One region of the Selenihalanaerobacter shriftii genome, then DNA from elsewhere that is predicted to be linked to it. Evidence: a T-box and tRNA genes for the amino acid it is inferred to sense, from the RefSeq annotation. Region 1 holds a T-box; the other holds one or more tRNA genes.

Region 1 (16,309 bases):
TAATGATGAAGAGATTGAAGCTGTAGGTTTTAAAGAAGAAGTATTAGCTAATTATCCGAAAGAAGAAGTTCGAGATTTAGGTGAAGCTATCTTATTGCCTGGTTTAATTAATCTACATACTCATCTTGATTATACCATTTTGAGAGGAGAGAATGATAATCTACCTTTCTTACCTTGGATTAGTAATTTAGTTCAAAAGAGTAGAGCTTTAGAGTATGATGAAGTACTTCTTTCTGCTAAACTAGGTGCTTTAGAGCTGTTAGCAGCAGGAGTAACGACTATTGCTGATACGACAGCGACTGGTGCTTCCTTACAGGCGGCCTCTGAAATGAAATTGAGAGGTATTATTTATCAAGAGGTCTTTGGTATGGATGATGAGCAATTAGAGGCTAACTTATTAAATATCAAGAAGAGGTATAATGAATTAAAGGCTAAAGCAAGTAATAGATTGGAAGTAGGTTTATCACCACATGCTCCTTATTCTGTCTCTAGGAGATTATTACAAGAGGTGGCTGATGTTTCTCAAAGTGAAGATATTCCTCTCTGTATGCATGTAGCTGAAACAGAAGAAGAAATAGATTTTTTAATAGATGGGACAGGCCCGTTTGCTACTACTTATCGAGAAGCAGTAGGTTGGAGCAATATACATTGGGATCCTCCAGGAATTCCAGCAGTTAGATATTTAAATGATTTAGGAATCTTAAATGATAGATTTTTAGCTGTACATTTAGTACAGACCGATCCAGAGGAAATCGAAATACTAAATGAATTAGATGTTAAAGCGGCATACTGTCCAAAGAGTAATGCTAAGCTAGGCGCTGGAATAGCTGATTTATCAGCTATGTTAGATGCTGGAGTATTGGTTGGATTAGGAACAGATAGTGCAGCCAGCAATAATTCATTGGATTTATTTTCAGAAATGGAGTTTGGATTATTATTACAGAGAGCAAAAGATAGAGAAGCTAGTATTGTAACGGCTAAAGAGTTAGTCAAGATGACAACTATTAATGGGGCTAAAGCTTTAGGGTTAGAAGATAAGGTAGGGAGTTTAGAACCAGGAAAACAGGCAGACTTAACCGCAGTTAAGATTAGTAACTTTGCTAATCAACCGGTTTATAATCCTTATTCTGCTTTAGCTTATACAGCTTCTAGTAGAGATATAGCCTTTACTATGATTGGAGGAGAGGTTCTCTATGATCAAGGAGAATTTTTAGATGTTGCAAAAGAAGAGATGATATTTGAATTCAAGAACTTACAGCAGAAGATAATGGGATTATAATTAGGGGGCTATGGAATTGAAGAAATATGTAATTGGAATTACAGGAGCCAGTGGTAGTATATATGCTAAACGCCTCATAGAGGAGATAGCAGCTCAAGGACATAAAATTTATTTAATAATCAGCAAACCAGGCCGAAGAGTTTGGGGAGATGAGTTAGAAATAGAGTTAGGCGAGGAAAGAAGAGAGATTGCTGAGAATATTCGGCATAGTTTGGGTTATGATAAGGATGATGAAACTATTACTTATTTAGATAATGAGAATATTGGTGCTCCTACAGCTAGTGGTTCTTTTCAAACAGAGGGGATGGTAGTTGTTCCTTGTAGCATGTCTACTTTATCTGGAATAGCACATGGATTATCTTCAAATCTATTAGAGCGTTCAGCCGACGTTATTTTAAAGGAGAAACGGGAATTAATATTAGTTCCTAGGGAGACACCTTTAAATGCTATCCATTTAGAGAATATGTTAAAGTTAGCTAATTTAGGAGTAGATATTCTTCCTCCAATGCCGGGTTTTTATAATAAGCCAGAAAGTATAGATGATTTAATTAACTTTGTAGTAGGTAGAATTTTAGACCGATTAGGGATCGAGCATAATTTATATAAGAGATGGAGTTAATTGTTGTAGTTATTAGTTGACAAATGATTTAAATCATTATAAGATAATATAGGAAAGTATTAAATTAAAATATAAATAGTTTGATTACAAATTTTATTTAAAAGCTATGATGAAGAGTAGTAGATAATCTAAGCTTACAGAGAGGGAATTCCTAGGTTGAAAGTATTCCTAAGTACTTAATTATTGAAGTAGCTTCTGAGCTATTAGACTGAAAGTAAGTAGGTTTAATCGGTTGCTAGCCGTTATTTAGTCTTAAGTTAAGGTGTCTAAAAGTATATCTTTTAGAAACTAAGGTGGTACCGCGGGAGTAAACCTTCTTTCGTCCTTGTCATAGGATGGAGAGGGTTTTTTATGATTTTAAAGGAGGAGAAAATAATGAGTAAAGAAGGAATGGCAACAACTTATGATCCAGCTGCTGTCGAAGACAAATGGTATCAATATTGGATGGATAATGGATATTTTGAAGCAGACCTAAATCAAGATAATGAATCTTTTTCAATTGTAATGCCACCGCCAAATGTAACAGGTCAATTACATATAGGTCATGCTTTGGATAATACTTTACAGGATATTTTAACTCGTTGGAAACGAATGCAGGGATATACTACTCTGTGGATTCCAGGTACTGATCATGCTAGTATAGCTACAGAAGTTAAGGTAGTAAATAAGATGCGAGAAGAAGGATTAGAAAAAGATGATGTGGGCCGAGAAGGTTTTCTAGAAAAAGCGTGGGAATGGACGGATGAGTATGGTGGTCGTATTACAGACCAGTTAAAGAAAATAGGTACTTCCTGTGACTGGACTAGAGAGAGATTTACTTTGGATGAAGGTTGTTCAGAAGCGGTTAAAGAAGCCTTTATTCAATTATATAATAAAGATTTAATCTATAGAGGCGATTATATTATTAATTGGTGCCCTGATTGTGGAACTACTTTATCAGATATTGAGGTAGAACATCAAGATATTCCAGGACATTTTTATCACCTTAGATATCAGATTAAAGACAGTGATGATGAAATTATCGTTGCTACTACTCGACCTGAAACTATGTTAGGTGATACTGCCATTGCGGTTAATCCTAAAGATGAAAGGTATCAAGATTTAGTTGGGAAGAGAGTAATTGTACCGATAGTAGAAAGAGAGATTCCAGTAGTTGCTGATGATTATGTAGATTCAGAGTTTGGAACAGGATTAGTAAAGGTAACACCTGCTCATGATCCTAATGATTTTGAGATTGGTCAGCGTCATGATTTAGATGTGATTAAAGTAATCGATGATGTGGCCAAAATGACAGCAGAAGCTGGTAAGTATGAAGGAATGGATAGATATCAATGTCGTGAGGAGTTAGTGTCTGATTTAGAGGCAAATGATCAATTAGTTGAGGTAGAAGAGCATGATCATTCAGTAGGACATTGTTATCGTTGTGATACAGTAATTGAGCCGTTAGTTTCTAAGCAGTGGTTTGTTAAGATGGAACCATTAGCTAAGCCGGCTATTGAAGCAGTTAAGAATGGAGATACTAACTTTGTACCGGAGCGATTTACTAAAGTATATTTAAACTGGATGGAGAATATTAGAGATTGGTGTATCTCACGTCAATTGTGGTGGGGACATAGAATTCCAGTTTGGTACTGTCAAGACTGTGGAGAAGAGATCGTTGCTAGTGATGAGCCAACAAGTTGTTCAGAATGTGATAGTGAGAATTTAGAACAGGATGAAGATGTATTGGATACTTGGTTTAGCTCTGGGCTTTGGCCTTTTTCTACTATGGGATGGCCAGAAGAGACTGAGGAATTAGATCTTTATTATCCAACATCAGTATTGGTAACTGGTCGAGATATCATCTTCTTTTGGGTAGCAAGAATGATATTCTCAGCTCTTGAATTCATGGATGAACCACCTTTTGCTGATGTATATGTTCACGGATTAGTTAGAGATGGTCAAGGACGAAAGATGAGTAAGTCCTTAGGTAATGGTATTGACCCATTAGAATTTATTGATAAGTACGGAGCAGATACTCTTCGCTTTACTTTAATTACTGGAAATACTCCAGGGAATGATATGCGATTTAGACAAGAGAAAGTGGAAGCTAGTCGTAACTTTGCTAATAAGATTTGGAATGCTTCTAGATTTGTATTGATGAATTTAGAAGACTTTAATCCAGAAGATGTAGAGGAATTAAAGCTTACTTTAGCAGATAAATGGATAACTAGTAGAGTAAATCGCGTTGCTAAGAAGGTAACAGATGAATTAGATAATTATCAATTAGGGCAAGCTACTCAGACTCTTTATGACTTTATCTGGAATGAGTTCTGTGACTGGTATATAGAGTTAATTAAGCCACGTTTGTATCAAGAAGAGGATCAAGCAGCTAAAGAGACAGCTCAATATGTAGTTTGGTCAGTATTAGATCAGATTTTGCGATTATTACATCCATTCATGCCTTTTATTACCGAGGAAATATGGCAGAATCTACCTAATGATGGAGAAACTATTATGCTTGCTAAATGGCCAGAAGGTAAAGAAGAAAAGCTTGATGATGAAGCAGAAGAAAAGATGGATGTAATTATGAATATCATTAGATCTATTCGAAATATCAGAAATGAGATGAAAGTAAATCCAGGCAAAAAAGTTATTGCCATCTTACAACCAGAGAGTTCTGATAAAGAAGATATAGTAAGTGTTGGGCAAGATTATATTATTAATTTAGCTAATATATCTGATTTAAGAATAGATAAAGAATTAGCTGAAAAACCTGAGAATGCTTCTACAGCTATTACTGATGGAGTAGAAGTAATCCTGCCATTAGAAGGAATGGTAGATATAGATAAAGAGATTGAAAGATTAGAAGATGAAGTAGAAGAAGCAGAGTTTGAAATTAAACGAGCAGAAGGTAAGTTAGGAAATGAAGGATTTGTTAATAATGCTCCAGATAAGTTAGTAGAAGAAGAGAAAGAGAAGGTCAAAGAGTATAAAGCTAAGAAGGAACAGTTAAAAGAGCGACTAGAGATGTTAAAATCATAATTGCTTAAGTTTAGAGGGCTAATATCCAATTGGGTATTAGCTCTCTTTTTGTATTTTGAAGGAAATTTATTCTAATTATAGAAATATAGCATAGGTGGTAAATGTAGAATTAGGAGGCAATAGTAATGGATAATTTATTTAATAAAAAAGTTTTAAAAGCACATTTGAATAAACATTCTATACTTAATTATAAGACGAAGATAGATACTATCAAAAGTTGGAAACGAAATTTAAAATCTATAATTGGGGCTAATGAGGAAAGGTTACAGGCTTCTTTTTTAAAAGGAATTTTTGGAATTGTTTTAGGTTATAAGGATATGACGGAAGCGGGTGAAGAAGGCGAGTATACATTACAGATTGAGCCGTCAACTGAAGTTGATGCTACAAAGCCGGATGGGAGCTTAGGATTTTATTATCAAGATGAAGAGAGTAAAACAGAGGCAGTAATTGAACTAAAAGGTCCTAAAGTTAGTTTAGATAAGAAACAGAAACGGTCTGGGAAACATTATGGAACACCGGTAGAACAGGCTTTTAGTTATGCCAGTAAGTATGATGGTTGTAAATGGGTTATTGTTTCTAATATGATAGAGATTAGATTATATTCAGTAATTCGGGGACAAGGATATTATGAAGAGTTTCGTATTGAGGAATTAGACTTAGAGGATAACTTTAAGAAGTTTCATTTATTATTATCTAGAAAGAATTTAATTAATAAACAAGATAAGAGCAATACCTTAAGATTAAGTGAACAGACTCAGAAAAAAGAGGAAGATATCTCTATAAAATTCTATAACCTTTATAAGCAGACAAGAGTTGAATTATTTGAACATCTTAAAGTTAATAATCCTAATTATGATGAAGAATTATTATTAGAAAAGGCTCAAAAGTTTTTAGACCGAATTATCTTTATCTGTTTCTGTGAAGATTTGGGTTTATTACCTGCGGAAATACTCCATCAAGCTATTGAGAGTGGTAAGAGTTCATATAGTTTTAGTGAAGTAACAATTTGGCAAGAGATAAAAGGAATCTTTAGGGCTATAGATAAAGGTAGTGAACCTCATAATATTAATGCCTATAATGGTGGCTTGTTTAAAGCAGATGAGGTATTAGATAATTTAATAATTAAAAACGATTTTTTCGATGTTATAGATAAAATATCAGCTTATGATTTTGATAGTGAACTGGATGTTAATATTTTAGGTCATGTTTTTGAGCAGTCTATTTCGGATATTGAAGAGATTAAGGCAGATATTGAGAATGATGAATATAATGAAAAGGAATCGAAGCGTAAAAAAGATGGAATTTATTATACTCCAGAATATATAACTAAGTATATTGTTGAAAATTCAGTTGGAAAGTGTCTTGAAGATATACGGAAGGAATTGGGAGAAGAAGAATTACCAGATATAGAAGAGGCTGCTACCCCTCAGGTAGAAGGTAAGTATAAAAAGCAACATCTGGAGTTTTACAAAGAATATGAAGAACGGTTAAAGAAGATCAAAGTACTAGACCCAGCTTGTGGATCAGGAGCATTTTTAAATCAAGCATTTGATTTTCTATTAAAAGAATATCAATGGATTCATAGGCAGATTGACTTAATTCAGGAAGGACAACGCAGTATTTTTGGCCTAGAATCATTACAAAAAGAGATTTTAAAGAATAATATCTATGGAGTCGATATTAATGAATCATCAGTAGAGATTACTAAATTATCTCTGTGGTTAAAAACTGCTAATAAGAATAAACCATTAACTAATCTTGATGATAATATTAAATGTGGTAATTCGTTAATTGATGATCCAGAAGTAGCTGGAGATAAAGCATTCAAGTGGAAAGAAGAGTTTTCTGAGATTATGGCTGATGGTGGTTTTGATGTAGTAATTGGAAATCCACCATATGTTGTATTATCTCCTCATGAATTGAGAGAATTTCAAATGTCAAAAGGTAATTTTAATACTTATACTGCTTTCGCTGAATTAGCAACAGAAATCATAAATTATAATGGGAAAATATCTTTTATAATACCTATAACTTGGCTTGCTGGTGAGAAATATTATGATTTTAGATATGAATTATTATCTAAATATAATATATTAGAGATAATTCAATTACCTTATGATAGATTCAATGCTTATGTTGATACACTTATCTTATCTTTTGAAAAGGCAGATAATATAAGTCCAATAGTGAAAACATATAAATTTCCTATTCATGAAAGACAAAATCAAATTAATATAGATGATTTTCAAAAAATCAATAAAAAGTTTTGGGAAAACAATGAAGGGAAAGTTATTTTCTTAGAAAAGGACGTTATTAATATTAAAATTAAATATAATAATACTGAATCTGTTAATCTTAAAGAAATAGCTACAGTTAACCGAGGAACTTTACCACCTAAAGAATATATGATTGCAGATAAAAATGAAGATAGTACAATTAGATGGTTTGATGGTCAAATATATCGTTACCTTCAAACTGAAAATGCTAAAAAGATATTTGTAGACCATACAAAACTTAAAGAAAATAAGCCATTAGAATTATTTAATACAGATAAAATCTTTGGTAGACAATTAGTAAGTCGTCAATTTAGATTAATGTTTACTTATGTTGATTCTTCTTTTGCGTTTAAAAAGAATCTTTATGCTATTTGTTTAGAGGATGAGAATTATTTAAATAAGTATTTATTAGCAATTTTAAATTCAAAATTATATTCGTATATACAAATTAAAACTAATCCATCATTACAAAGAGATGATTTTCCGTCATTTAGCTTAAATGATTTTAGAAATTTTAAAATTCCTAAAATTAGTAAAGAAAAACAACAACCATTTATCAAAAAAGCTGATTTTATGATTGAAGGCAATAAAAAACTAGCTCAACTTAGACAAACTAATTTCATTGATCTAATCAACAAATATACTTCTAAAGCTGGTCCACAATTAACTGATATAGTAGAAGAAGGTGGTTTTTACAATAAAATATATTCTGGTCGGGCGCGAAAAGTTAGAGAGATGACAGTTAATATTAATGATACTATTTTAACTATCTATGCAGATAAATCGAGTAGTGGTAAATATGAACTAATGAAATTTGAAGTTAAGGATAAATATAAACGCCAATATATTAAGTATTATCTAGAAAAATTTACGGAGAAGCAGTTAGAAGAAGCAGATAATTTCAGTGGAGGTTTGGTTAAGAAGGTGTTGCAGGTTGAATTGCCTGATTACAATAAATACCAAGTAGTACGTAAAGTAGTTAACGAGTGGAATCAGTTGCAGCGGGAAATTGATGAATTGCGAGATAAGATAGAAGAGACTGATCGAAAGATAGATGAGATGGTATATGAACTTTATGGATTAACGGAAGAAGAGATTGAAATAGTTGAAGAAAGTTTAGAGGATAATTAAAAATTTAGTTTTTAGGTCATTGCTGTTGGTAAGCAATGGCTTTTTTATTTAAATAAGCTTTATTATAAATAAAAATCACTTCAAAAATTTCCAAAAATAGTTATATAATTTAAACTTTAGACAGGAAATTAATGGGTGATTAGTGTAGTGTTAATGTATAGGATAGTTTTAGGGAGATGAGAGGTAATCTATAGTAGATATTATCGACATTAGTGTCAGTGATACTTTAAAATGGAAATTATATGCGACATATGACGTAAATATATAAATTATCTGACATATTTGATAGGATTTTTAGGAGGGATTTGCTTTGAAAGAAATTTATGTTTATATTGATGAAAGCGGAAATCCAAATATAAGGAGTTATGAAGGGGATAATCAATATTTTAGTATTGGAGCAGCCATTCTAGGAAATGAAGTTTCTTCTAATTTAATCGAAAAAGCGATGAATGATTTAAAGCAAAGAGAAGATTTAGGAAAAAGTGATGTTAAAACTTTAAAGCGAGGTTATTTTCACAGTTGTGTTGATGGTCCGGAAGCTCATTCTGCTATAATGTATTTAATTAATGATTTGGAACTAAAATTTGATTTTTTATCTTTTGATAAGAAAAAATATAGACAAAATGGAAATGATGAGTTTGATACTGAAAAATTATTACATAACCATATGGTGGAACTTGCTAGTGTTTTTGTAAGTAATCGAGATGTTGATGTAGTAAATGTTTTTGTAGCAGAAAGAGAAAGTAGTTTCCCAAAACATTTTGAAAAAAATTGGAAGAGGAATTTTTATGAGTCTTTAATTAATGCAGTGGTTGCTAATACCTCCTTGTTGAAGGCAAATTTTCCTAAAGTAAATTTAAAAATTGTTGATGGAAGTCATCCTGGAATTCAAATTTCAGATTTTTTATTATGGGCAATTAAAAGAAGTTATTTATCTAATAAAAATGTTTGGTTCCAAAGAATTGAAAAGGATATTAGTATAGAAACTAATATAAAAGAGAAATCTTTAAGTTTATCAGTTGATTTTCAAATAAATGGAGGAGTTAATAATATTGATTTATTGTCCCCCTATGAAGTAACAGCAAAGGAAGTAGAAGAAAAACAAAGAAATTTGAATAATGATGAGTTATTAAATTTATTTTTGCATGTAGAAAAGTTGTTGGATAAGGTTATGGCTAAAAAAAGAAATGAATTAGAATATATGAATCGCTTTTTAGAAGGAATAGATAAGATAATTCATAAAAAGGAAAAGTTAACTATTAAAGAAGTTAAGAAATTATGTAAGAGTTTTATTATGGTTTTTGATACGTTAAAAATTCATGAAGGTTATTCTAAAGAAGAGCTTATTTTTTGGTGTGTAGCAAAAAGAATCATTTCTAATATAATTTTGGGAAAGCAAATTAATTGGGTAATGTTAGCAGACTTTTGGGCAATTAATCATCCAAATATAGTAGATTGTTTAAATTAATTGGTACAGCAAATACGTCGGCTAACATGGCATTTAAGACACCTAATCCTAGTGCATAATACTAGTCTTGGTAATAACTTATGCAAGATTGGTCGGGTTGTTTATGTTAATCTAAAAGTGACCCACGATATTAATTGAAAATTGACCCACAATAAAATAAACTATCTATAATAATTAAATTATTATAGGTGGTGAATAAGGGTTGGTTAAATTGAATGAAAAAGCAGATATATTACTAAAATATTTTATTGAAGATAAGTCAATTAGAAAAATTACAAGGGAAACAAATAAATCTAGAAATACAGTACGGAAATATATTAGAGACCATGAAGAACAACTATCAAAATTAGATAAGTCGTTAAGGGAAGATGAGATTTTAAGTTTAATTGAAAATTTAGTTAAAGAGCCACAATATGATTCATCAAATAGGAGTAAGAGAAAATTAACCGATGAAATTATTGAAGAAATTAATAAATGTTTAGAGAAAAATAAAAAGAAGAAAACTCAAGGTAAACATAAACAACTTATGAAGAAAGTGGATATCCATGATTATTTAGTAGATAAAGGTTATGATATTAGTTATAGTACAGTTTGTAATTATGTCAGGGAACATACTAAAGAAACTAAAGAAGCTTATATTAAGCAAGTATATAAGCCTGGAAAGACTCTTCAATTTGACTATGGAGAAGTAAAAGTTAATATAGCTGGTGAAAATAGAGTTCTAAATTTGGCCCTATTTACAACAGGATATGGTTTTTATAGCTATGGTAAACTTTATGAGAATAAAAAGATCGTAAACTTTTTAGATGCTCATGTCAATGCATTTAAACATTTTGGAGGGGTTCATAATGAAATAGTTTATGACAATTTAAAACAAGCTGTTAGGAGATTTGTGGGCCCTACTGAAAAAAAAGCAACCGAAGATTTAGTTAAATTATCACTTTATTATAAATTTAACTATAGATTTTGTAATGTAAGACGAGGAAATGAAAAAGGTAAGGTAGAAAGATCAGTAGAATTTGTAAGAAGACGGGCATTTTCTATAAAAGATGAGTTTGACTCATTGAAAGAAGCCAATCAATATTTATTAAATAAGCTAAATAAGTTAAATCAGATTAAGAAGAATCGTTTTAATAGGAAGAGTCCACTTGATAAACTTAATGAAGAAAAAGAATATTTAAAAGAACTAATGCCAACTTACGATGTTGCAAGGGATAAAGAGTGTAGGGTAAATAAATATAGCTTTATTACTATAGAACAAAATAAATATTCAGTGCCAGATTATTTAGTAGGTAAATTTGTAATGGCAAAAATCTATTCAGAAAAAATTAAAGTTTATTATAAAGATAATTTAATCGCAGAACATAAGAGATGTTATAAATTACATAAATGCACAATAGATATAGACCATTATTTATCTACCCTAAAAAGAAAACCAGGAGCTTTAAAAAATTCTCTTGCCCTCGAGAAATTAGCTCCTGAAATCAAAAACATATATCAAATGTTTTATAATAATAATTCTACCACAAAAACGAAAGAATTCATAGAACTTTTAGAAATTATTAAAGAAAAAGGTTTAGATAAGGTAAAAAAAGCAATTAATAAATTATCTAAGAATAAAGCATCCATGGTGACTACAGATAATATTAAAACTTTAGTAAATAGAAAAACATCTCTTGAAACCAATCAAGAAGATGAAATAATTCAAAATTCAATGCATCTTTTAAATAATTATAACGAAATTTTCAATGTTGAACAGGATACCAGACAGGAGGTGTGTTAAATGGATAAAAAGCTAGTTCAAGAAACTAAAGATTATATAAAAGCTTTGCGATTAGCTGGAATTAGAGGAGACTTAATAGAAAGAGTAGGTGAAGCCTATAAAGACGATCAATCATATGAGGAATTTTTAAGAGATGTTTTTAGAAAAGCTTATGATGTAAGAAAAGAGAACAGTAGAAAAAGACGAATCAAAAACGCAAAATTCCCTTATAAAAAGTATTTAAGCGATATAATAGCTGAATATTTACCAGATAGTGCTCAGGAAAAATTGAAAGAACTAAAGACTCTTAAATTTATAAATGATAATAGAAATATAATCTTTTCAGGAAATCCAGGGACAGGTAAAACCCATTTATCAATTGGATTAGGTATTAAAGCCTGTAATGAGGGTTATAAGGTGTTTTTTGCAACAGTACCACAACTAATTAATACTTTAAAAGAAACAAGAAGTGAAAAACGATTACGGTCCTTTGAGAAGAAATTTGAAAAGTATGATTTAATTATACTTGATGAACTAGGATATATTTCGTTTGATAAGGAAGGTAGTGAATTATTATTTTCATTTCTTTCACTTAGAGCAGAAAGAAAATCAACGATAATAACTTCAAACCTATCTTTTGATAGATGGAATGAAATCTTCAATGACCCAGCATTAACAGCAGCAATGGTAGATAGATTAACTCATAAATCGTATGTTTTAAATATGAATGGAAACTCATTTAGGATGAAAGAAACTAAAGATTGGTTAGAAAAAAGTAGTTAATTTTTTTACTCAAGATGGGTCAATTTTGAGTTGAAAAAAGGGTCAATTTTTACTTGACATTAACATCGGGTTATACAATTGAAATTATTATGCTAAATTGAAATCAGGTGAGCTTTGATGAGGCGTCGTAAACACCATTAACGTTAGTACGCCAAGTAAGTTTGATATTTCTGGCAAAATGAAGCCGTCTACTAAAGTAGACTTAGGATAATGTTGATAAGGTGAGATTCCGGAGGGTCTGTCGGGGTCAAAGAACCTGGTATGAAGAGAGAGAAATATCAGGAACTTGGGAGGTCCTACAGGTTCCAGTAATTGCTGGAAGGTCTATCCAATCGAAAAAGAGGACGACCCGTAGTCTGTAGGAAGTCGAATTGACTCATAGTACTTTGAGGTCAGGAAAGCTGGCTACATGGGGAAGGAACAGTTACACGCAACTATAAAGGAAACACTAGCCGGATGCGCAAGGGCGGGTAACTAGCGTTCCTACCATGACTACGAAATGGCAAATAAAGTGTATCAAAGAATATTATTATTTGAAGGGGGTATTATTAAATGGAACTTAAAAAGGATTCTATTATTGAATTTAATCAATCAAAAAAATATATATTTAAAAAACATATCGGACAAGGTGGAACAGGTAAGACAATTCTTGTAGAAGATATAATTACAAATTTTGACTTCGTTTGTAAAAAATACTCTCCATATGATGAAGGTATGCAAGATGAGTATTTTGAAAGATTTATTGAAGAGATAAAGATAATGCATCCTATTTTTCATGAAAATATTGTTCGAATATATAATTATGATTTATATCCAGAACAAAAAACAGGGTATATTTTCATGGAATATATAGATGGCACACCAATTGATGCATATCTTACATTTGAAAATAATGATGTTTTTGAAAATATTTTTATTCAGCTAATAGAAGGTTTTGATTATCTTCAAAGAAATGCAATATTACATAGAGATATACGAAATAAAAATATTCTAGTAACAAATGATGGAGTATTAAAAATAATAGATTTTGGATTTGGTAAAAAAATTAATATGAGTTCAAAAGAGAAAGCTAGTATTATACTTAATTGGCCTGTTACTGAATTTCCTGATGAAATTAATGATTCTGAATATAACCATCAAACTGAAGTTTATTTTGTAGGAAAAACGTTTAATAAAATTTTAAAGCAAAACAATATAAATAACTTTAGATATCAGCATATTATTAATGAGATGATAAATTTAAATCCAGAATATAGAATTAAAAGTTTTTCTAATGTTCTTGAAGAGATTTCAAAAGATATTTTTGATAAATATAGTTTTATAGATGATGAAAGATATATATATTTAAGATTTGCTGATAGTTTAACTAATAACATAATAAAAATGAGAGATGAGATTGAGTTAGTACAAGATTCAAAAGAAATCATAAGATCTTTAGAAGAGATTATTAATGAATGTCTTTTAGAAGAATTTTTACAAGATAATAGCAAATTAATTTCTTGCTTTGTTAAAAATGCATATACTTATTCTACTAGGAACAATATAGAAGTTGAATGTATTAGAGACTTTTATGAATTTTTTAAAAAATTATCTATTTCAAAACGAGAAATAGTTCTTAATAATATTAATTCGAGATTAAAAAATGTAAAAATTGAATATGATGATGTTGAAGTTCCATTTTAATATTAGCGAAGATATATTGGAAACTTAGTTTAATAATTAAAGAAATAGCCATTTCGTATAAACCAGCTAATACATGTCAAGAATTAATTTAAAAAAATTTAGTTACATATAGAGTTGGATTATTAGGTTTGCTTTTTACTTTTCTAATTGCGGCGGTGGTAGCTTGATATATAGACTTACGCAAGTAGGTAGAACCACGTTTAGAGATTTTATTATTAGAGGTTTTAAATCTGCCTGACTGGTAAACCGTAGGATCTGTTTTAATTTTACAAATGCCTTTTTATCAGCTCAAATGTTTGGTAACTAGCGTTCCTACCATGACTATGTCCAGCAAAGCTGGACATATCTAATAGGTGAAATTCCTATCAGATTGAAAGTCAAAACCCTGTACAAAATAATTCTATTGTGATACTATGTAAAATAATCAATCTAGCAAAATAAAATATAATTCTTATAAAAAGGAGAGGTATATCATATGAAAGTAATAGGAATTAACGGGAGTCCGAGAAAAGAATGGAATACTGCAACCCTTCTTACTGAAGCACTTGAAGGGGCATCCTCACAAGGAGCTAAGACAGAGCTTGTACATCTTTATGACTTAGATTATAAAGGCTGTATAAGTTGTTTTGCTTGTAAAAAAATCAATGGTAATAGTTACGGTAAGTGTGCTTTGCAAGATGATTTAGCACTAGTTTTAGAAAAAATTGAAGAAGCAGATGCTGTTATTTTTGCTTCACCTGTCTATTTTGGAAGGGCTACTGGAGAGATGAGATCATGCTTAGAACGGTTAATGTTTCAGTATTTAGTATATGACAAAGAACATTCTAATCTTTTGGATAAAGAGATACTTACAGGTTTTATTTATACCATGAATGTAAGACAGCAGCAAATGGAAGAACTAGGATATGAAGAAACTTTCAAAAGTACAGAAAGATCACTAAAGAGGATTTTTGGAGCATCAGAATCATTATTTGTCACTAATACATATCAATTTGAAGATTATTCTAAATATGTCACTACAATGTTTGATGTAGAAGAAAAAGTAAAACATCGGGAAGAAGAATTTCCAAAGGATTGCAAAAAAGCTTTTGAAATGGGAGCAAGATTTGCTAAATAAATTGAAGCACAAAAAAAGGAGAAGAAAAACTACTATGAAATTCTTATGCCCAGAATGCAGTATCTATCTTCCAGCTACAACTTCGCTAGGGAAGATAAAACAGATTAAGGCTTACGGAACCGACTTCTGCCACCACTCTTGCCGGAGCTAAAAAATATGCTGAAAAGAATTTAGTTGATGAAATAGAAATGAAGATAGTTGTTCCCTTAACAGGTTCTGGACTAAAAAAGTAAAATAATATAATTAAAGCCAATTCAACTATTAATCATCAAGCTGAATTGGTCTTTTTATTATTAAGGAAAGTATACTTAAATTTAAATTAATGACAAACAGAAGATATGTGTTGAATTTGTTCTATCTTATTTATTTTTAAAATTAATAGAGTTAATCTTGTTAAATAACATATTTTTGTAATAGTGGTTATATATTTAAATGTTAGGCAGGGGATTAATAAATCAATAGTGTATTATTAATAAAAGACCAATTCTTATTATGTAAGTATTAATGATGTAAGAAGAGAGAGGAGAGTAAACATGAAAAGAAAGATATTAATTTTAGGGATTATAATAAGTATGATGTTAGTATTAATTGGTTGTGAGCAGAAAGCAGAAGCAAATGAAGAGGAGTTATTGAAATTTTTAGATAGCTTACAAGGGTTAGAATATAAATTAAGAGATTATACAGATAATTTTGAAGGATATCTATCTGATAATGATAAATTTGCTAAAGAATTTTATGAAGATTTTCTAAAAGGAAATGTAGAATTTGTACTACCGGACTATAAAACAGATGATATTAAAGATCCAAAACTTCAGAAGTATTTAAATAAATATCTAAAATTCAATTTTATATTAGCGCGAACTAAAAAAATTGAAGATGAATATATAATATTTAATATCAAATTTCCTCATTACAACTTTAAAGTTTATCAAATAGATTTTGATAATAATAAAGAGAATGGAAAAGAAGATGTGTTTTATAGTAGTGGATACTGGAATGAAGAGGAATTATCTAAGAGAGCAGTTTATGATGTTTTAAATGAAAAAGAGATAAAAAATAGTTATCAAAAAACTAAACATAGAATTGGTGGGGAAGTAATAGAAGCAGAATACGTAGGGAAGAATAAAAAAAGAACAAAAAATTATACAGGGATAATTAAATATAAGA
Region 2 (16,309 bases), on a different contig from region 1:
GTGGATTAATAGAGAATCTACCTAGAATTCTACCAACAGGAACTAAAGCAGTAATTGATTCAGAAGAATGGCCTACACCATCTATTTTTGATATAATTAAGGATAAAGGTAATATCGAAGCTAAAGAAATGTATCGAACTTTTAATATGGGAATAGGTATGGCGATTGTAGTTCCTAAAATGGATGCTGATAATATTTTAAATAAATTAGAAGATATAGGTGAAGATGCTTATTTAATCGGCGAGATACAAAAAGGTGATAAGAATGTTGATTTGAATTTGTAGGAGAAGAGAGGTGAATTAGATGGCTAAAAGACTGAGATTAGGGGTTTTAGTTTCCGGACGTGGAACTAATTTGCAGTCTATAATTAATAGTATTGAGGCAGATAGATTGAATGCTAAGATTGAAATTATAATTAGTGACAATCTTGATGCTAAGGCTTTAGAAAGAGCTAAAAAGCATGGAATAAAAGGAGTTTCTATAATCCCAGGTGATTTTAATAGTAAGCAAGAGTATGAAGAAAAGATGATTACAATATTAGAAGAGCATGGAGTAGAATTAGTAGCTATGGCAGGTTTTATAACAATTTTAAGTTCTCATTTTATAGAATATTATCGTAATCGTTTGATGAATATCCATCCGTCTTTATTACCAGCTTTTCCGGGGTTGGATGCACAACGCCAAGCATTTAAGCATGGAGTGAAAGTAACAGGCTGTACTGTTCATTTCGCTTATGAAGGGATGGACACCGGACCAATTATTCTACAAGAAGCAGTTCAAGTTTTAGAAGATGATACAGTAGCTAGTCTTTCTCGGCGAATATTAGCAGAGGAACATCAAATATATCCTAAAGCTATTCAACTTTTTGCTGATAGAAGATTAAAAGTTGAAGGAAGAAAAGTGGAGATTCTATAAAACTAAGTATAGAGGTGATAAGATGTCAAAAGTAAGATATGCCCTAATTAGCGTGTCAAATAAGGATGGAATAGTAGAATTTGCTGAGCAATTAGATGAGTTAGGTATTAATATTATTTCTACTGGAGGAACTGGCAGAAAGTTAAAAGAGGCAGGCATTGAAGTAATAGATATTACTAAAGTAACTAATTACCCAGAAATGATGGATGGTAGGGTAAAAACACTTCATCCCGCAGTACATGGTGGAATTTTAGCAGTTAGAGATAATAAAGAACATATGAAAGAGATTAAAGAGGAAGGCATTAAGCCTATAGAGTTAATTATAGTTAACTTGTATCCTTTTGCTGAAACTATTGCTAAAGATGATGTGGATTTTACTGAAGCAATTGAAAATATTGATATTGGTGGTCCAACTATGATTCGATCAGCTGCTAAGAACCATCAAGATGTAGGAGTAGTAGTTAATCCGAATGATTATAATAAGATTTTAGATGAATTGAAGAATAATGATCTAAGGTTAAATTCAGAAGTAAAATTAGAATTAGCTTATAAAGCTTTTAAGCATACTGCAGAGTATGATCACTTAATTCAAGACTATTTATCCGATTTTGTTGAAAAAGATTCAGGACTATCTCCTGTTATTAGAGAAAGGTATGAGAAAGTTGATGATTTAAGATATGGTGAAAATCCACATCAAAAAGCAGCTTTCTACTGTGAAACAGAGACTACAGAGCCTTCAATAACTACTGCTAAACAATTACATGGTAAATCCTTATCATTCAATAATATCAATGACACCAATGGTGCATTAGAATTGGTAAAGGAATTTACAGAAAGGCCAGCAGTAGCAGTAATTAAACATGCTAATCCATGTGGAATCGCTACAGCTGAAACATTGGCAAAAGCTTATGAAGAAGCATATGCAGGTGATCCTACTTCTGCTTATGGAAGCATTGTAGCCTTAAATAGAGAAGTAGATGAAACAACAGCCAAAGAAATAGCAGGACCTGAAAAGTTTGTAGAGGCTGTCATTGCTCCAAAATTTAGTGAAGAAGCATTAAAGGTATTAAAAGAACGATGGGAAAATGTACGGTTATTAGAAACAGGAGATTTATTTATAGATCAGAATACTAAAGAAAAAGATATGAAAAAAGTAGTTGGGGGATTATTGGTACAAGATAGAGATATAGTTCAACTTGATGAGTCAGAAGTCGAAGTAGTAACTGAAAGAGAGCCTACTGATCAAGAATTAAAAGATATGTTATTCAGTTGGAAAGTAGTTAAGCATGTAAAGTCTAACGCTATAGTAATGGCTAAAGATGAACAAGTTGTTGGAGTTGGAGCTGGACAGATGAGTCGAGTCGATGCCATGATTATTGCTGGACGTAAAGCTGGAGATAGAAAAGTGGAAGCAGTAGTAGCATCAGATGCTTTCTTTCCATTTAAAGATGCTATTGAAAGTGCAGCAGAAGCTGGAATTAAAGCTATTATTCAGCCAGGTGGTTCCATTAGAGATGAAGAAGTAATAGCAGCAGCAAATGAAAATAATATAGCTATGGTCTTCACTGGTAGAAGACATTTTAAACATTAATCTTTGCATAAGAGCTTGAGTATACTCAAGCTCTTATTTATATTTTAGCTTGTGAATAAAAGAACATTTGTTTGCAAAATGACTTAAGTTAGTGTATAATGATAAAAAATATATTTTTTAATAAAAGGTGACATTAATGGAGGATAGAGGGATGATTTTAGGGGGAAGCATTAGTTGTGCAAAAATATAGGGTTAAGATTAAAGGATTAGATAACTCTATTGAAGAATATAGAAGTGAGGTTAATTTTTAGACTTAAATTTAATTATTAGAAAATTAAAAAAACGAGAGGGTGTTAAGTAATTGTACTTTCCAACTAAAGAAGAGGCTGAAGCAATGGGGGAGAAAGGAAATATAATTCCTATTTATCGTAAGATTGCTTTAAATGATGAAACACCGATTTCTGTTATTGAAAAATTGGGAGGAGACGATAAAGAATTCTTTTTATTAGAGAGTGGAAAAGGACCTGAGAATATTGCCCGTTATTCTTTTTTAGGTTATCAACCATTTATGACTTTTAGAAGTAAAGGTAATCAAATTAATATTAAGAATGAAGAAGAAAGAATAGAGTTAACTGATGATCCTTTACAGAAATTAAGTGAACTCATGGATGAATACCAGCCGGTTAAAGTAGATGGATTACCTAAATTTTATGGTGGAGGGATTGGCTGTTTTAATTATGATGTGGGTCGTTTTTTTGAGGAATTACCTACAGATGCAGAAGATGATTTAGAATTACCAGAGATTTATTTTACTTTTACTGATACAGTAATTGTGTTTGATCATTTTGCTGACGAGTTATTAGTAATTGCTAATATGATGTTAGATGAGGGTGAAATAAATGAGTTATATGATCAAGCTGTAGAACGTATAGATTGGATTATTGATCAGTTAGAAGAGAATGAATATCAAGATGAAATTAAAGAGTTCACTGGTGATTTAGCATTTAATGAAGATGATTTAGATTATGAGGCTAGCTTTAGCAGGGAAGAGTTTGCTAATGCTGTACGAAAGGCTAAAGAATATATTAAAGCTGGGGATATTTTTCAGGTTAATTTATCAGTTAGAGTAGACACGCCTATAACAGAAGATCCTTTTACAGTTTATAAAGTATTACGCAAATTGAACCCATCACCATATATGGCTTATTTGAATTTTGGAGATTTACAGATTGTTAGTTCGTCTCCTGAATTATTAGTTCGTTCATTAGATGGAGTAGTAGAAACTAGACCAATTGCTGGTACTAGGCCACGAGGTAAGACTAAAAAAGAAACTCAAGCATTGGCTGATGAATTGATTAACCATCCAAAAGAGAGAGCGGAACATATTATGTTAGTCGATTTAGAAAGAAATGACTTAGGACGAGTTTCTGATTATGGAACAGTAGAAGTGGATGAATTGATGGTAATAGAAGAGTATTCTCATGTAATTCATATAGTTTCTAATGTAAGAGGGGAATTACATCAGGATAAGGATCGTTTTGATATTTTAAGAGCAGCATTTCCTGGAGGAACAATTACTGGTGCACCAAAAGTTAGAACGATGGAGATTATTGAGGAATTAGAGCCAGTTAGAAGGGGCCCATATACTGGTTCTATTGGATTTTTAGGTTTTGGTGAAGAAATGGAGTTAAATATAGTAATTAGAACAATGGTGATTAAGGATGGTAGAGCATATATACAAGCTGGAGCTGGAATAGTTGATGATTCGATTCCAGAAAAGGAGTATGAAGAGTCGTTAAAGAAAGCAGAAGCATTATTAAAAACGATTACTCTTGTAGAAAAAGGTGATATTAAATGATTCTAATGATAGATAACTATGATTCTTTTACGTATAACTTAGTTCAGTATTGTGGACAATTAGGTGCTGAAATGGTGGTTCATCGCAATGATAAAATTACTATTGAAGAGATAGAGGAGTTGTCTCCAGAGAAGATAATTATCTCCCCAGGGCCTTGTACTCCTTTAGAAGCGGGAATATCTAATGATGTGATTAGAAGGTTTAAAGGAGAGATCCCTATTCTTGGTATTTGTTTAGGGCACCAGTGTATTGGACATGTTTTTGGTGCGGAAATTGTTAGAGCTGAAAACTTAATGCATGGTAAGACATCAAAAGTTTATCATAATGAGGCAGGAATTTTTGAAGAGATTGAATCTCCATTTATAGCGACTAGGTATCATTCTTTAATTATTAAAAAAGAAACAATTCCAGATTCTTTTGAAATCACTGCTAAAACTAAGGCAGGAGAGATTATGGGTATAAAACATAAAGAATATGATATTGTAGGTTTGCAGTTTCATCCAGAATCTATTTTAACTAGAGCTGGTCATGATTTGCTGGCCAATTTTTTAGAATTACCAAAGCTAGATTGTAATGTGATCGATTATGCAGGTTAATATTAATAAAGAAATAATTCCACTAGAGGAGGCTAGAATTTCTCCTCTGGATCGTGGATATCTATATGGAGATGGGATTTTTGAGACTATGCGTTCTTATGGTTCCAAAGTATTTAAACTGAATGAGCATTTAGATAGATTATATTCATCTGCTCAAGCAATTCTAATGGAGATACCGTGGAGACAGGAAGAATTGGCTATAGAAATTAAAAGAACATTAGAGGCTAATGATTTAAGTGAAAGTGATGCTTATATTAGAATTAGCCTGTCTCGAGGTGAGGCTGGAATAGGAATTAATCCTGCTGATGCTAAGGAGCCAACGTTAATGATAATTACTAAGCCATTATCGCCACCTGATCCTAAACTTTATGAAAAAGGTTGGGAGGTAGTTACGGTTCCTACTCGTAGAAGCCAAATAGAAACAGTTAATCCGCGGATTAAATCTTGTAATTTTCTTAATAGTATTTTAGCTAAAGCAGAGGCTAAAATGGTTGGGGCAGATGATGGGATTATGTTAAATCAAAAAGGCTTTGTTACTGAAGGAACAGTTAGTAATCTTTTTTTGGTTAAAGATGGTATTTTAAAGACTCCACCTAAATCTGCTGGAATATTAGCTGGAATAACTAGAAAATTAGTAATTGAATTAGGCTTAGAATTGGAGTTGAAAGTTAAAGAAGAGAATCTAACTAGACATGATTTCTATACTGCAGATGAAGCATTTGCTACGGTGACTTCTGTAGAGATAATACCGATTGTCAAGATGGATAATAGGCTAATTGGAGACGGCAAACCAGGACCAATAACTAGGGAAATTTTTGATAATTTTCCTAGACCTAGATAGATGAAAATTATTTTTAAGAAAAAATATAAATTTTGTTGACAAGGAAATAATTTTATAGTATCATATATAAATGTAAGCGAGAGGGCGAATAGCTCAGTTGGGAGAGCACCTGCCTTACAAGCAGGGGGTCACAGGTTCAAGTCCTGTTTCGCCCACCATTTTATTTATGGATGAAAATCATGGAAAAGTAGAAATGTTAATTTTTATTAGTGTGGCGAGATAGCTCAGTCGGTAGAGCAGTGGATTGAAAATCCTCGTGTCCCCGGTTCGAATCCGGGTCTTGCCACCATTCTTATTTTGTAAATTATATAAAATTTACATAAAAAAACTGACCAATTATTGGTCAGTTTTTATTATTTATTATGAAATTATTGATACTTCTTAAGCTTTATTTCGCCGCCAATAGATCAATGAACCAGCACCGATAATTAATAATATACTAATCACTTGCGCAACACGTAGTGATCCTAGCATTAAGCTATCTGTTCTTAATCTTTCAATAAAGAACCTTCCAAGAGAGTAAGTCATAATATATGTTAAAAAAACTTCACCATTTTTAATATTATCTCTCTTTTTTAACCACATTAAGAATATAAAGACTGATAAGTCCCAAATTGATTCATATAGAAAGGTAGGGTGACGATAAGCACCATTGATATACATACCCCAAGGTAAATCAGTCTTATATCCATATGCTTCTTGGTTAATAAAATTACCCCAACGACCGATTGCTTGACCTAGAATTAAACTGGGAGCAGCTATATCTACAATTTTCCAGAATTTGATTCCTTTTATTTTAGTAAAGATGATAGCAGTTAGAGTAGCTCCAATTAAAGCACCATGAATAGCTAAACCACCCTCCCATACTGCTATTATATCTTGTATATTTTGACTATAGTAATCCCATTGGAAAATAACATAATAAGTTCTAGCACCAACAATTGATATTGGTATAGCAATGATGATAAGATCTAAGAAAGTATCAGGATTTAGATTTCTCCTTTTACTTTCTTTTAGTGCTATGATCAACCCTAAAAATATAGCGGAAGCCATAATTATTCCGTACCAATGTACAGATAGAGGGCCGATTTCAAAAGCTACTGGATCTATGTAATCAGGTTTAAGCATTAATACGCCTCCTTTAAGAACAGTTAACATTACTAATATAATAATATATATTATATTATATGTAAAGAGAAGGTTAGTATAATTAATAGAATAAAATAGTTTGCTGTAAGTTTGTGATAATATTAAATATAAATAATTTTTAGGTATTTTAAAAGGATTTTTATTATATTTATAGTAATATATTAAGTAAGGAATCACTTATTCTGTATTATTTTTCTAAGTTTATTGAATTTAGATTTTAGTAAAAAACATGGAAAGTATTTTAGAAGCGAAGGAGGAGAAAATGTGAAAGATGCAATGACACCTGCTACAACTATAGAGCGTTTGCCAATCTATTATCGTTGTTTGCAGAAATTAGACAGAATGGATGTAGATGTGATATCATCAAAGGATCTAGGAGAGAGAATAGGTATTCCTTCTACTCAAGTAAGAAAAGATTTATCATATTATGGAGAGTTTGGAAGAAGAGGTGTAGGTTATGAGGTGCCTGTTTTATTAAAGCATCTTAGAAAGATTTTAGGACTTGCTCAAGAATGGGAGATAGTATTAGTAGGGGCTGGTGACTTAGGCCATGCTTTAAGTAAATATGGCGGGTTTAAAAAATTAGGATTAAATATTAACCATGTATTGGATGTTGATTCAGATAAGGTAGGTAGTAAACTTGGTGATGTAGAGATTCAACATATAGATGAATTGGTCGATGTAGTTAAAGAAAATAATGTAGATATAGGGATTATTGCTGCTCCAGGAGATTATGCTCAAGAAATAGCGGATGAATTAGTTGGAGCTGGTGTAAAAGCTATTTGGAATTTCGCTCCTGCAAGAATTAAACTTCCGCCTGAAATAGAATTAAGAAATGAGGATTTATCAATCGGATTAATTAGTTTAGCTTATCATCTTTCTAGAAAATAATGTAGAATTCTATTTTTAATAAAATTCTTATGAATAATAAAGGAATTTTATTAAAAACAGATAATTAAAATAATATACCAAAATTAATTTTGGTATATTATTTTTTGTTTATTATATATTGATTAAATATAATAATATAATACAATGTAAATTAATATATTTAAATATAGTTTGATTTCGACAATTATTTTCAGAAAATTATATAAACTGAATGATAAATATTTAATTATAGGAATGATTTTCAAGATTATTTTGCATAACTGACATTATAAAACTCATATTTATCTAAGTAAAGCTATTACTTTTAGTTAGAGGAGGTGAATTGATGAAATCTTTAAAGGAATTAAATAAGATTAAAGAAGAAGTTAAAGAAAAGCAAGAGAAGATTAAAGAAAATGATATTAAGATTACTATTGCTATGGGTACATGCGGTATTGCTGCTGGAGCTAGAGAGGTATCAGAGGCTATTTTAGATGAATTAGAGACGAGAGATTTAGATAATGTAACAGTTGCTTATACAGGTTGTATTGGACTTTGTCACCATGAACCTTTAGTTAAAGTAGCAGCTCCAGATCAACCTGTCGTATTATATGGAAATCTAAATCCAGAAGCAGGACGCAAGATTATTGCCCAGCATATAGTTAATAATCGTATTGTTGATAAATTGGCTATTAATAAAGAATGAGTCAGGAGGTGAGAATTGTGGAGAAAGCTATTAAACAAATTACAGAAAATTTCGAATCTGAACGGACACCTTTAATTTCAGTTTTGCATAAAGTGCAGGCTAAATTAGGGTATTTAAGTGAAGAAGTATTGGAGTTAGTAGCTAAGAGCCTTAATTTACCGTTAAGTAAGGTATATGGAGTAGCAACTTTTTATACTTTATTGGATACGGAAGAAAAAGGTGATAATATAATTAGAGTCTGTGAAAGTGCTCCATGTCATATTAAAGGTTCTACTAATATTTTAGAGGAAGTTAAAGAAAAATTAGACATTAAAACGGGTGAAATAACAAAAGATAATAAGTTTAGTTTAGAATTAACTAGTTGTTTAGGAGTCTGTGGTGTTGCGCCTGCAATTATGATTAATGAGACGATTTATGGGAATTTGACAGCAAATAAATTAGATTCTATATTAGAGAAGTATTAAGTAGGAAGGAGGGATATAATGGCTTTTTATCGAAGTCATGTGCTAATCTGTAATGGTAAAGATTGTGTAGAAGAAGGGGCTAAAGAGGTAGAGAGAGCTTTAGTTAAAGAGTTAAAAAGATTGGAACTTGATAATGAAATAAAAGTTGTAGATACAGGTTGTTTAGGTCCGTGTGAAGCTGCACCAGTAATGGTTATTTATCCAGAAGGAGTTTATTATGGTAATGTACAAGTTGAAGATGTAGCTGAAATTGCTGAGGAACATCTATTAAAAGGTAGACGAGTTCAAAGGTTATTATATGAATCAGAAGAAGATGCTGAGATTATTACACCTTATCAACAAGAGGATGTATTCCCTGGTGAAATGAGAATTGTATTACGTAATTGTGGAGTCATTGATCCAGAAGATATTAAACAGTATATTGGACAAGATGGTTATAAATCATTAGGAACTGTCTTAACTGAATTAAGTCAAGAAGAAGTAATTAATATGGTAGATGAGTCGGGTCTTAGAGGGCGGGGAGGAGCTGGATTCCCTGCAGGTTTAAAGTGGAAGTTTACTAATCAAGCAGAAGGCGACGAGAAGTATGTGGTAGCTAATGCGGATGAAGGAGAACCAGGTACCTCTAAGGATCGTTTAATTATGGAAGGTGATCCTCATAGTTTATTAGAAGCTATGGCCATCGCTGGTTATGCTGTTGGAGCTAATACCGGTTATATTTATATTAGAGGTGAATATCAGCTAGCTGTTAGTAGGCTACAGACAGCTATTGAACAAGCAGAAGAAATGGGATTATTAGGAGAGAATATATTCGATTCCGGTTTTGATTTCAAGATTAAAATTAGAGAAGGAGCTGGAGCTTATGTTTGTGGAGAAGAAACTGCTTTGCTCCAGTCAATTGAAGGCGAAAGAGGAGAGCCACAGGTTAAACCTCCATACCCACCTAATGAAGGATTATGGGGTAAACCAACACTAATTAATAATGTAGAAACATTGGCTAATATCCCAGTTATTATGGAGAAAGGTGCTGAGTGGTTCAGTGAAATAGGAACTGAAAGTTGTACTGGAACTAAAGTCTTTACTGTAAGTGGAGATGTAGAAAAGGAAGGTTTAATTGAAGTTCCTATGGGTACTACTTTAAGAGAAATAGTAGAAGGCTTTGGTGGAGGTATTGCTAACGGTAAAGAGTTCAAAGTAGCTCAAACCGGTGGTACTTCTGGAGGATGTATTCCTAAAGATTTAATGGACACTCCTATGGATTATGATTCTTTAGCAGAAGTAGGAGCAACTTTAGGATCAGGAGCTTTATTGATTATGGATGAAACTCATTGTATTATAGATGTTGCTAAATGTTTTATGCATTTCTTTGAACATGAATCTTGTGGTAAGTGCTTGCCATGTAGAGAAGGTAATACTAGAATGTATGAAATCTTAGATAGAATCTCTAAAGGAGAAGGTGTTTTAGCAGACTTAAATAAGTTACAGGATTTAGCTGATGTAATGTCTAATTCTGCTCTTTGTGGTTTAGGTCAAGCAGCTCCAACTCCGATTATGACTACTTTGAATCATTTTAAAGATGAATATTTAGCTCACATTACAGCAAAAGTATGTCCTACGGAAGTCTGTAAAGATTTAACTGTAGAACAAGAAGAAGAGTATGAAAGGAGTGAGACTGCGTGAAGATAACTATTAATGGACAGCAGTTAGAAGCTACTGCTGGACAAACAATTTTACAAGCTGCTCAAGAATATGGAATTGATATTCCTAATTTATGTTATGATCCAGAATTAAAGATTGAAGGAGCTTGTAGAATGTGTTTAGTAGAAATAGAAGATTCAGAACAAATGGTTACAGCTTGTACGACAGAAGTTAGTGAAGATTTAGCAGTAAATACTGAATCAGAAAAAGTTATTAGAATGCGTAAGCTGTTATTAGAATTATTGTTAGCTAATCACGAACAAGAGTGTCTGACTTGCGATAAGGCAGGAGCTTGTAAGCTACAGAACTATGCTTATAAATATGATGTAGAAGAGAGTAGATTTAATGGTAAAATGAGAGAATATGAGGGTATAGTTGCTGATAATTCATTCTTTATTCGTGATAATGAGAAATGTATTCTTTGTCGAAAATGTGTTAATATCTGTGACCAGGTACAAAGGGAATCAGCTATTGGATTTGAAAATAGAGGTTTTGAAACTACAGTAAATACAGCTTTTGATCGTCCCTTAGAAGATGTTAACTGTCAGTTCTGTGGTATGTGTGTAAATGCCTGTCCAACTGGTGCTTTAATGGAAAAGGCTGCAATGGGTAAAGCTAGAAATTGGGAAGTAGATAAAGTTGAGACTACTTGTCCTTATTGTGGAGTTGGTTGTCAGCTAGAATTGAATGTGAAGGATGAAGAGATAGTTAAAGTAACTACTAATAGTGATAATGTTAATCGTGGTCAAACTTGTGTTAAAGGTAAATTCGGTTTAGACTTTGTTACCAATGATGATCGCTTAACTAAACCATTAATTAAAGAAGATGGTAAATTTAGAGAAGCCAGTTGGGACGAAGCTTTTGATACAGTAGCTAATAGGTTTGGAGAGATTAAAGATAAGTTCGGTGGAGAAGCTGCTGCTGGATTAAGTTCAGCTAAGTGTACTGATGAAGAGAACTATTTAATGCAGAAATTCATGCGGGCGGTGATGGGCACAAATACTGTAGACCATTGTGCTAGGTTATGACACTCCTCTACTGTGGCTGGTCTAGCCAAAAGTTTTGGTAGTGGAGCAATGACTAATTCTATTAATGAAATAGAAGGTGCTGATGCAATCTTTGTTACAGGATCAAATACTACAGAAGCTCATCCGGTGATTGCTTTAAGAGTCAAGAAGGCTCAAAAAGAAGGGGCTAAGTTAGTAGTGGCTGATCCAAGAAAGATAGACTTAGTTAAGTATGCCGATCTTTGGTTACAGCATAAACCAGGAACAGATGTTGCTTTATTAAATGGTTTAATGCATGTAATTATTAAAGATGGTTTATTAGATGAGGAATATATTGAAGACAGAACTGAGAATTTTGAAGCTGTAGAGGATATCGTTGAAAAGTATACTCCAGAATATGTCTCAGATATTACAGGGGTTCCTGCTGAGGATATCGTAAAGGCTGCTCATATGTATGGAGAAGTAGAGCGAGCTAGTATTCTTTATGCTATGGGAATTACTCAGCATACTTCTGGAACAGATAATGTATTATCTGTAGCTTGTTTAGCAATGTTAACTGGAAATGTTGGTAAGGAAAGTACAGGAGTCAATCCATTACGAGGTCAAAATAATGTACAGGGAGCCTGTGACTTAGGTGCTTTACCAAATGTATATCCAGGATATCAGAGTGTAGCTGATCCTTCAATTAATAAGAAGTTTGAAGAAGCTTGGGGTGTTGAATTATCAGATGAAGTAGGGTATACTGTTACTGAGATTTTTGATGCCATTGATGAGGATAAAGTTAAAGCTTTATATGTAATGGGAGAGAATCCAGTATTAAGTGACCCAGACTCTAATCATATTAAGGAAGCGTTAGAAGATGTAGAGTTTCTAGTAGTACAAGATATTTTCATGAGTGAAACAGCAGAATATGCTGATGTAGTATTACCAGCTGCTAGTTTTGCAGAAAAGGATGGAACATTTACTAACTCTGAAAGAAAAGTGCAGAGAATAAGAAAAGCTATAGAACCAATAGGTGAAAGTAAGCCGGATTGGGTAATATTTAATGAGTTAGCTAAGCGAATGGGACATGATTGGGATTATAAGAATTCAAGTCAGATTATGGATGAAATTGCTAGTGTAACTCCAATTTATGGTGGTATGAGTTATGATAGAATAGAAGAAGATGGTCTGCAGTGGCCATGTCCAGATTATAATCATCCGGGAACTAAGTATTTGCATGAAGGTGAATTTGCTAGAGGATTAGGACAGTTTAATCCAGCAGAATATATGCCACCTCAAGAACAACCAGATGATGATTACCCATATGTGCTAACTACTGGAAGACGCTTATTCCACTTCCATACAGGAACCATGTCTCGTCATGCTGATGCTTTAGATGAGCATTATCCTGAAGAATTAATGGAAGTAAACTTAGCTGATGCTGAAAAATTAAATGTTAAAGAAGGCGATAAAGTAGAAGTAACTTCTCGCCGTGGAACAGTAGAATCTAAAGTAACTATTAGTGAAAGAGTTCCAGAAGGTTTAGTCTTTATGTCTTTCCATTTTGCTGAATCAGCTGCTAATGTTTTAACTAATCCAGCTTTAGATCCTGTAGCTAAGATTCCAGAGTATAAGGTTTGTGCAATTAATATAGAAAAAGTTAGTTAGAATAAATAATTATGACCCTTTGAGGTGAAAATAGTGAAAGAACTAGAAGAAATTACAGTATTGAGAGCAAGTAAAGAAGGAATTACTAATTTAGCTGATGCAGTAGTTACAGAAATGCCTTTAACGATTATACTCAATGATGAAGAAATCGTTACCTTACTCTGTACTCCTCTTAAATTAGATTATTTAGCTTTAGGTTTTTTAAAATCTGAAGGGTTAATTAATGATAAAGGTGATGTAAAGAAAGTTGAAGTTGACCAAGAGGATGGAATAGTTAGAGTAGAAACTAAAGATAATACATCTTCTTTAGTAGAGAAATTATATGGTAAAAGAACAATTACATCAGGTTGCGGAAAGGGAACTATTTTTTATAATGTAATTGATTCTTTACAGTGTAATAAGATAGAATTAGAATTAGAGATTGAAGTAGATATGGTTTTAAAGTTAGTTAGAGAGTTACAACAGAGAGCTGAATTATTCCAAGAAACTGGAGGTTCACATAGTTCAGCTCTTTGTACTCCTAAGGAAACTTTAATTTTCAATGAAGATATTGGGCGACATAATGCAGTAGATAAAATTGTTGGAGAAACAATCATGAAAGATTTAAAGCTTAATGATAAACTTTTGGTCACTAGTGGGCGAGTTTCTTCAGAGATTTTGCTTAAAACAGCTAAGTTAGGTCTGTCAATCCTAATTTCTCGAGCAGCGCCAACGTCATTAACAGTTAATATGGCAGATGAATTAGGAATTACTTTAATTGGATTTGCTAGAGGAAGAAGAATGAATATATATACTCATGACTGGCGAGTTAAAAGGTAAATAAGTTATTAAGCTCTCTATTATTAATAATAGAGAGCTTTTTTATAGATAGCATCAAATTATTGTTAAGATCATTTTTTTACAAATTATGGGATAAATGCAGGAGAAACTAATTATTTTATAGAAATTAAAGGTAATAGAGGAGTTATTACATAATTAGATAATAGATGAAATGTGGCATGAATATGTAATAGGATATGAATAATTAAATTGTATAATAAAGGAGGATTAACTTGCAGTTAATTGATAAAGAGATGTTTGATATTGATGTTGAACGGACTTTGAAGAGTCGGCTCTTATTAAAGACATTAATCTTTTCTGGAATCTTAGGGTTAATTGGTTTATTATTATTAGGAATTTTTACTTATAATACAGCAACGGATGGTTTCAAAAAATTATCTACTGAAAAATTAGATACTATATCTAATGAGTTAAATTATCATTTTAATGGAGTTAATAGATCAAAACAAGAGTTAATTAATAATTTAGATGGTCTTAATAAGAAAGAGAAGAGATATTTTCAGAATGGAACTGGACAGATTTACATAATAGACAAGCAAGGAGAAATATTATATGGAAATCCTAAAAATAGCTCCAAACTTTTAAATAGTATTCAGAAAAATAATACAAAAATATTAGAATATGAATTTAATGGTAATAGGATGATCGCTAGTTATGAATATAATTCGGAATTAGGTTGGCATATAATAGTTGCAGACCAGGTTAGTAATATGACTCGGTTTAATAAAGATGTAGCTTGGACGATGATAATTACATGTCTTGTGGCTATGGCATTAATGGGGACAGGAGCTGTTTTTGTAACTAACAATATAACAGGACCTATTAATCAATTAGTAGATATTTTAGATAAGACGGAACAAGGGAATTTAACTGCTCAAGTTGACTTTGCTCATCGTGAAGATGAATTAGGGGTCTTAGGTACTACTTTTAATAATATGATTGATAAACAAGCAGATATAATAAAGCAAGTTAAATCTTCAGCCCAAACGGTAAGCAGCTCTAGTGAGAATTTATCGACTACTATAGATGAATCTGACCAATATATTGAGAATACTACAGCTAATATTACTGAATTATCAGCTAGTATACAAGAGATAGCATCAAATACTGAAATGGTTTCATCCTCAGCAGAAAGAATGACTGAGACAGTGGATGATGGTAGTCAGTCTATAGAGAAGGCTGTTACTGAAATGCATTCTATTCGTAATATGGTAGAAGAATCTGCAAGTATAATTGGTAATTTAGGTGCGAAAACCAAAGAGATTGAAGAGATTATAAATTTAATAACCAATATCGCTGAACAGACTAATTTATTAGCTTTGAATGCAACTATAGAAGCTGCTAGAGCAGGAGAGCATGGACGTGGCTTTGCAGTAGTAGCAGAAGAAATTCAGAATTTAGCTGAAGAGACTTCTAATGCTACCGAGGATATAGCTAAATTAATTAGAGAAACACAAAAAGGTTCTGAAGAAGCTATTACAGCAATTGAAGAAGGAACGGAGGAAGTTGCAGTTGGAGAGGAAGTAATTACTAAAGCAGGAGATGCTTTTGAAGAAATAAGTGAAGCTATAAATGAAACAAGCTCTCAGATTAAAGACTCTAGTGCAGCAGCTCAACAAATGGCTGCTGGGGCTGACCAAGTAGTTGATTCTACTGAAAATATTGATGATATGTCTAAAGAAATGAAAAAGACTTCAGAATCATTGACTGAAGAAGCTATTGATTTAAAAGGGTTAGTTGACCAATTTAAAGTATAGATTTTAAAGTGTTGTGAGCTGTGAAGTTCACAACACTTTAACTTTTTTTAACAGGAAGTTTAATCCTACTTTATTTACTCGAATTCAAGCTGAAAAAATAATTATTGATCCAAGAACTGTTAGAAATGAAGAAATTTCAATTATAATTTCACATTTCAAGAAGTTAATAGAGTAGGGGGCGGTATGAAACATTAAAAGCAGAAAGTAGAGGTTAGAGATATTCACCGATGGTAACTATTGGTGAAGGAAGCGTTTTGACTCTGAATCCAAGTAAACATCAGCGTTTCAATGAAGCAATAGATAAATTACAGATTTCTTGACAATAGTATAAAAGAAGAGTATAATGAAACCTAGAAATTAAATTTGGGAATGGCTGTACCCCTGGTGGGTGCCCCGGACTTCAAATCCGGCGGCGGGCCAGCCTTGA

What was found. A T-box is a leader RNA that pairs with one kind of tRNA and senses whether it is charged. The one in region 1 lies ahead of B5D41_RS07400 (valine--tRNA ligase), so its partner is inferred to be a tRNA-Val.
Region 2: it encodes a tRNA-Val, which carries the amino acid that the T-box ahead of B5D41_RS07400 (valine--tRNA ligase) is inferred to sense. The anticodon was not compared.

What each region holds. Positions count from the first base shown of each region.
Region 1 covers NZ_FUWM01000011.1:40,068-56,376, reverse strand. The annotation lists gene B5D41_RS07410 (amidohydrolase family protein) at 1-1,279, shown strand, start outside; gene B5D41_RS07405 (UbiX family flavin prenyltransferase) at 1,290-1,898, shown strand; T-box leader at 1,996-2,228, shown strand; gene B5D41_RS07400 (valine--tRNA ligase) at 2,274-4,922, shown strand; gene B5D41_RS07395 (Eco57I restriction-modification methylase domain-containing protein) at 5,048-8,329, shown strand; gene B5D41_RS07390 (DUF3800 domain-containing protein) at 8,640-9,797, shown strand; gene istA (IS21 family transposase) at 10,000-11,580, shown strand; gene istB (IS21-like element helper ATPase IstB) at 11,581-12,342, shown strand; gene B5D41_RS07375 (protein kinase family protein) at 12,895-14,025, shown strand; partial or broken gene B5D41_RS14545 (transposase) at 14,135-14,281, opposite strand; gene B5D41_RS07365 (flavodoxin family protein) at 14,501-15,142, shown strand; gene B5D41_RS07360 (hypothetical protein) at 15,676-16,309, shown strand, end outside.
Region 2 covers NZ_FUWM01000015.1:62,077-78,385, forward strand. The annotation lists gene purM (phosphoribosylformylglycinamidine cyclo-ligase) at 1-284, shown strand, start outside; gene purN (phosphoribosylglycinamide formyltransferase) at 304-915, shown strand; gene purH (bifunctional phosphoribosylaminoimidazolecarboxamide formyltransferase/IMP cyclohydrolase) at 938-2,506, shown strand; gene trpE (anthranilate synthase component I) at 2,808-4,304, shown strand; gene B5D41_RS09220 (anthranilate synthase component II) at 4,301-4,900, shown strand; gene ilvE (branched-chain-amino-acid transaminase) at 4,890-5,741, shown strand; tRNA gene B5D41_RS09230 (tRNA-Val) at 5,824-5,899, shown strand; tRNA gene B5D41_RS09235 (tRNA-Phe) at 5,955-6,030, shown strand; gene lgt (prolipoprotein diacylglyceryl transferase) at 6,123-6,869, opposite strand; gene B5D41_RS09245 (redox-sensing transcriptional repressor Rex) at 7,155-7,781, shown strand; gene B5D41_RS09250 ((2Fe-2S) ferredoxin domain-containing protein) at 8,107-8,466, shown strand; gene nuoE (NADH-quinone oxidoreductase subunit NuoE) at 8,484-8,930, shown strand; gene nuoF (NADH-quinone oxidoreductase subunit NuoF) at 8,949-10,610, shown strand; gene fdhF (formate dehydrogenase subunit alpha) at 10,607-13,285, shown strand; gene fdhD (formate dehydrogenase accessory sulfurtransferase FdhD) at 13,319-14,104, shown strand; gene B5D41_RS09275 (methyl-accepting chemotaxis protein) at 14,338-15,882, shown strand; tRNA gene B5D41_RS09280 (tRNA-Sec) at 16,248-16,309, shown strand, end outside.